DNA from 2 places in the Spirulina subsalsa PCC 9445 genome. Region 2 is predicted to be linked to the other one. Evidence: riboswitches for the same ligand, from Rfam matches in the RefSeq annotation. Region 2 holds a riboswitch; the other holds the start of a gene.
What was found. A riboswitch is a leader RNA that binds a small molecule or an ion and turns the genes downstream of it on or off. The one in region 2 is predicted to bind cobalamin.
Positions count from the first base shown of each region.

Region 1 (3,132 bases), 1.6 Mb from region 2:
CCTGCTGACGATTCTCTTCACCGAAGTCTCACAATTGATCACTGATGCCTTGCGGCCTCGTCCTCTAGAACCTCTCAGACGAGATGATGATCCTCCCACCATAAAAACTGTCGATGTGGACGCGGTGACGGTGCAGGATGACTAGGGGGGAATCTTGACCAGTTGAGGCCTAAAGTTAGAAGTCAAGGGCATGGGGAGTCGGGAGAGGGGGAACAGGGGAGTTGATACTTATTCCCTATTCCCTATTCCCTACTACCTGCTCTCATGACGACCTTTATAAAGCCCGATAACATAGCCTAAAAATCCTGCACCTAATGCCGCTTGAGAGACAAATAATAAGCTTTCAATTTCTGCACTCGGAGGCTCAAAAATTGACTCAAACCAAGGCTCGTAATCCGGTTGAATTTCTGTAATGAGTTCCTCCCCTAGTCCATCGGCTCCCTCATAGTCTCCTCGCACGAATACCAAAGGAGTTAAGGTCAAGATAAGGACGGCTAAAACAAGCCACCAGTTGCCTTGTTTGCTGGGTTTAATGTTAGATTGTGCCATGATTTATTCAAAATAGAGTGAGTGATTGTTTTGGGTCTAAGCGGGTCAAAAAATGAGCAGTTTAGACTCCATGAATAGAGAAAAATTCATTAACTTTGAGCAGGTCTTAAGAGCTTCAAGGTTTGCAGTTCTGGGGCGGCATAGGACTGTAACCAATTCCACACTAAAACCGTGAGAAAACCTTCTGTAATGGCGAGGGGAATTTGAGTGAGGGCAAAGATCCCGGCGAATTTCAGGAAGGCGGCTAAAACCCCACCACTAGCATCAGGAAAAGCAACAGCTAACTGGATTGAGGTGACTAAATAGGTGCTTAAGTTACCCAAGGCTGCGGCGCTAAAAATGCCGATTTTTTGCTGCCCTAATTTGATGGCGATTTGATAAACTCCATAAGCTACCCAAGGCCCCACAATGGCCATAGAAAAGACGTTCGCCCCCAAGGTGGTAATCCCTCCATGTGCCAATAACAGGGCTTGAAAAATTAAAACTAAACTGCCTAAAACCGTCATTACCCCTGGGCCGAATAAAATGGCTCCGAGTCCGGTTCCGGTGGGATGGGAACAACTCCCGGTGACGGAGGGTAATTTCAGGGCAGATAGAACAAAACTAAAGGCTCCGGCTAGTCCGAGGAGTAATTTTAACTCAGGATTTTGGCGGGTGATTTGCAGGAGCGATCGCAATCCCCACCCAAAAAACGGCAACGCCAACACCCACCAGAAAACCGCCCATTGCAAAGGCAAAAACCCTTCCATAATGTGCATCGCTTGGACGGGTCCGGCAGAACCGATCACTAGGTAGCCACTGAGTCCGGCTATGGCCACTAACTGCCAACTCTTATTTCTGTAATTCATCTGTACCTCGCAGATTGATTAAATTCCTTAACCCTCGGCGGGCATCCTGACTTAGGGACTCGTGACCCCTTCACAGTTGCGGGACAGTGCTGGATTTACACCAATCTTTCCCCGTTACCTCCAATGGCTGCTCCCCATTAGAACCGAATTGCATCAGTTTACCAGAAATTGGGGGTAGGGAAACCAGAAAATAACCCGAGAAAAACTCTCGGGTTTCACAGGGAATTTTAGATTTTTTTTGTATCCTAAAACACCCTTGCCTGATATACTGATGTGAGAAGTTGGGAAATCGTACAATTTTCGGAAAGTCGGAACTCCTGACTAGAGCAGGCCTGACTAAATCGGAGGGATTAACTCCCCTTACCCCAGCTTGTTAAATCAGAGCAATCAAAAACAAAGGAAGGCCGCTTAACACGCTTGTTAATTTGCCTGTAATGTTCTTCCCCCGCAAAAAACGAGGGTTTTCACAATTACTAAACTTGTCATGAAAGGTTCTATTTCTGCAACCCAGATCAAGGTCCCGATTTTGTCCGAACCATTACGCCTCGGTAGCGAAGGGCGCTTTGTGAAGGTCTTGCAACTTCAACTGGAGTCTCAAGGCTTTTTTTTAGGGCGTGTTGATGGCGTTTTCGGTAGAAATACCCTCGCTGCTGTCCGTGCCTTTCAAGCTGAGTTGGGGTTATCTATCGATGGTGTGGTAGGAGCAGCCACTTGGCGGAATTTGGGGGGAGAGTATTATGGTCGGGAAAAGGTAGTGTTTCCTGTAACTGTTTTTTCTTGAAAGAAGATTTTGTGAAAGACCCCCGAAGTCGCCCCCTTTCTGGATGAGTACCCCAGAATTGACTTGAACAAAACTAGGGACGCACTCCCCCATCTCGCGGAACGCGGGTGGGGAGTGCGTTTTGCTGGGATGAGTGGGAAGGGAAACCCTAATCAGCCAATTGTAGGAGGGCAAAGAGGAGTGGCAGTTTGTAGGCTGTAGTTGTTAGGCTGAAATCAGTGACTGCACCGAGACTCAACTTCTATTATGACCTTTCTGAATTCTTTATCCTCTTTGACCAGCAAAACACCTTTTGAGAAGTTGGGCTTATCTGTTCCCCGTTGGGGTGAAAAACAGAGGACTCACGACTATCGCAAAGGGATTAATCGCGATCGCTATATTTTTGAGCAAGTTCCCCATAGTTCCGAGGCCTACATCACAGCCTATAATGCTGTGCCGCGAACGGGAGATCATTTGTTGATTCCGGTGGGGGAGGAAACCCTCTGCTATCGCGTGGCTGTGGTCGAATCCTATTACAACCCTAATTTTGTTTGGACGGCTTTGTTAATCCAAGTGAGGAGTTGATTAATTCCCGGTTGACTTTGCTCAACCAATCTGATAGGGTTATATTGCCAGTGGGGAACTAAGTTCCCTTCAAGGCAGTCTAGGTTTAAATATCTAGGGTGGAGTTTCTGGAATCAACAACACCCGGAATTAACCTCCTCTGGAATTAACAACCTAGCAAGTTTCCATTCAACTTATTAAAATCACCAGTTTCCTAGATGAATTTCCCCAGCGCGAGCTACTTTTATTTTTGGTTTAGACAGGTTCACCGAGGGTGAGTCCCGTTTAAGCTGGCGAAAGCAAAAGGGAAAACTCGGTGAACCGCAAGCACTCTAAAGAGTCTGCGGTTTTTTGCTTTTTAGGGGGTTATCCCCAAACACCCGTTCATCACAGAGACACCTATGATCATCG
Region 1 covers NZ_JH980292.1:4,129,136-4,132,267, reverse strand. Annotated here, with positions in the region: gene SPI9445_RS0118850 (YkvA family protein) at 1-145, shown strand, start outside; gene SPI9445_RS0118845 (energy-coupling factor ABC transporter substrate-binding protein) at 253-549, opposite strand; gene SPI9445_RS0118840 (energy-coupling factor ABC transporter permease) at 639-1,397, opposite strand; cobalamin riboswitch at 1,417-1,560, opposite strand; gene SPI9445_RS26180 (peptidoglycan-binding domain-containing protein) at 1,924-2,178, shown strand; gene SPI9445_RS0118830 (hypothetical protein) at 2,425-2,742, shown strand.
Region 1: linked by a shared signal. The riboswitch ahead of SPI9445_RS0118840 (energy-coupling factor ABC transporter permease) and the one ahead of SPI9445_RS30530 (hypothetical protein) in region 2 are both predicted to bind cobalamin.

Region 2 (3,132 bases):
AAAATGGACGGGTTAAAGTTACTGTCGGAACTGAAAAATGACCCCGAATTATCGAAAGTTCCCGTAGCCATGTTAACCTCACGGGGGGCGCGCAAACACCGCCAAATCGCGGCGGAACGGGGAGCCAGAGGGTATTTTACCAAGCCCTATGTCGATGACATTTTACTGGATGCCGCCCAGCGCATGATTAACGGGGAGATCTTGTTAGAACTTGAACCCTAAGAACCAAAAGTAGGCTTTTTGGGATAATCGTTTATAGGGTCATACCCAATCAAATAGACTTGAGGGCAAAAGCCTGAATTTCCCCTGTTCCCTCGTGATACGTTTTGCTAATCACCATAAAGTCGGGAGAGCCAAACTATGATAGCCAAGGCAAAAATTCACCTTAAATCAACAATTTCGCCCCTAGAAAATGGCGATAAACTCACTCGTTTTGAATTTGAGCGTAGATATAATGCTATGCCCAATCTCAAAAAAGCCGAACTCATTGAGGGGATTGTTTATAAGGCTTCTCCGTTAAGAATTACCAATCATGGCAACCCTCACGCTCGTATCATCACTTGGTTGGGTTACTATTGGTCAAGTACACCCGGAATTGAATTAGGGGATAATTGCACGGTGCGCCTTGATGCTGACAGAGATTGAATAGACATCTCCTATAGATTCGCCTCGATTCTGGCTGAAGATGATGAGTCAACAATCCCTTGAGGGATTCTTTCTGCCCGAAGCTTGTGTTATAGTGTGTCCGTGTTTTCGGTTCTGGTGGGGAGCAGCCATTGCTACGCAACGCTTCGCGAACAGAGGTAAGGGGGAAAGTCCGGTGCAAATCCGGCACTGTCCCGCAGCTGTGAAGAGAGCAAGCACTCTCTGAGTCAGAATGCCCGCCGAATTGTCTCCTTTGGAGATGCGCGAACTTGTTCTATTTCGTCTGCGAGGTACGGATGATAATATCTAAAAACTTTTCTGAATTGATCTGGAAAGGTCTGTTTCACCAAACCCCTGGAGAACCGACTGGCAAAACGGTTTTAGGGAGGGAACAAATCCCCTCAAAGCTTTCTGGTGTTCCCTAATTTCACCTCATCCTTCATCAAGAGTTAATTACCAATTTTTGCACCGGAGTTCAGCGCAGAAATGCGCTCATTTCTTGTGACTCTTTTAGGTCTTAAAATGTGACGATTATGAACTTCAAAAACCAGAATAAAATCCAGATTCTCTCCCCAAATTATCCGGTAGAGACAGGTCAAATTTTACGGGGGGATAGCTATGCACTCTAGTCATGATTTATGGCACAGAAACTCACCTTACTGGCAGGATGCTTTTGTTCAACAAAACCTCATTTTTTTAGCATATAACGCCCATTGTGGCTATCTATCTCAGGGGCGAGGTTTTCTAGTTTGTGAGATAACCCAGAGGATACCCAGAACACTAAATTGGCAACTTGAACAGGTGAAGTTTAATCAAACGTTTATTGCTCAAGATGAGGCAGCGTGCTACTTTCAGGCGCTGAATCTGGAGGGTGAGGCGATTCCTTCTCTCATTCAGGCGATTGCTAAGCAACGTTTCACGAACGCAACTTATAACCCCACCCGCGAAATCATTGTTGTAATTCAGGGAAATGGTACAGTTGTTGTTCATTCTCTACAATCCAAAATCCCCTTATCCACAGTCTACAACCAAGTAAAGCGCCGTTGGTCAGAATTCCACCTCGAAAATCCTACTTTAGGAAATTGACGCAAAATCAACTATGCTCAACAATTACTTACACCGTTCTGGAAAAATTCCCACCTCTATTCATCCCTTGATCAAATCTCAAACCTCCCATCCCCCAAAAACATCAGATAACCTTAAAAAATCTGATTTTGTCTTAACCCCATACATCAAAAGCAGCAATCTAAGGGCAACTTATCAAATTGTTAATACCATTGTCCCCTACGTTCTTTTATGGATGTTAGCCATCAAAACCGCTTCTATTTCTTTATGGTTTCTCCCACCAATTATTACCCTACTCATTCTCTTCTCCCTACGCTGTTTTTCCCTAATGCACGATTGCGGACATTATTCTCTGTTTCGCTCAAAACGGATGAACCGCATTATGGGATTTCTGCTCGGTGTAATCAACGCTATGCCCCAATATGGTTGGTCCAGAGATCATGCTTACCATCACAAAACTAATGGCGACTGGGAGCGTTATCGAGGGGTTGCCGATTTCCTATCTACTGAGGAATTTTCCCAGCTTAATTCGTTCAATCAAAAACTCTATGAAATCCTACGGAATCCCTTTATGGCGATTCCGGGCGGCTTTTTTTACTTAGTGATTAAACCCAGACTTATTTTGATTCTGGGAGTTTACGATTTCGTCCGTTATCTAGTCACAGAGATTCAAAAAGATTCAGAGTTTAACCTAGGGTCAACAATATCCGCCCATTCCTCCAAACACTGGCAGTCAGCTACAGAGTTTTGGGATCTCCTGTTTAACAATATTTGTGTAATTTGTGGCTGGATTTTTCTCAGTCATTTATGGGGGGTTGGGCTATTTTGGAGTATTTACTCCATCACCCTGGGTTGTTCTGCGACTATTTTTATTTGGATCTTCTTTGTACAACACATTTTTGAGGGATCTTATGCCCACAAAACAGCAGGCTGGGATTATGTTTTAGGAGCAGTTAAGGGAAGCAGTTATTTAGAATTGCCAGCCCTTTTGAGGTGGTTTACCGCCGATATTGGCTACCACAATATTCATCATCTCTCCTCTAGAATTCCTAATTACCATCTCGCCGCTTGTCATGCGGAAAATCGTCATTTACTCTCCGAGGTGAAGACATTGCACATCAGAGACTTATTCGACTGTTGCCAGTTCTTGCTGTGGGATGGGGAGTCAAACCGCCTAATAAGTATTGCCTCCTTTCGTGAGCAAACCTAAACCCTAGGGAATCTAGATTCGTCTGCCCCAATCGTCCAGAAACCTTAAAAATGACCCAAGATTAATCAAATTCAGCCATGTTTAACCTTGTACTAATTACCCTTGCTGTTCTGTTATTTGCCCTGTTTTTCGGATTAGCCATCTACCTTTTCTTTCCTCGGAAATATCAATCCACTGATTCCGTCGCTAACTCCTATGATGATTGGACTAAT
Region 2 covers NZ_JH980292.1:2,541,420-2,544,551, forward strand. Annotated here, with positions in the region: gene SPI9445_RS31120 (hybrid sensor histidine kinase/response regulator) at 1-222, shown strand, start outside; partial or broken gene SPI9445_RS0111735 (Uma2 family endonuclease) at 361-642, shown strand; cobalamin riboswitch at 738-903, shown strand; gene SPI9445_RS30530 (hypothetical protein) at 1,264-1,731, shown strand; gene SPI9445_RS0111745 (fatty acid desaturase) at 1,745-2,920, shown strand; gene SPI9445_RS0111750 (methyltransferase domain-containing protein) at 2,998-3,132, shown strand, end outside.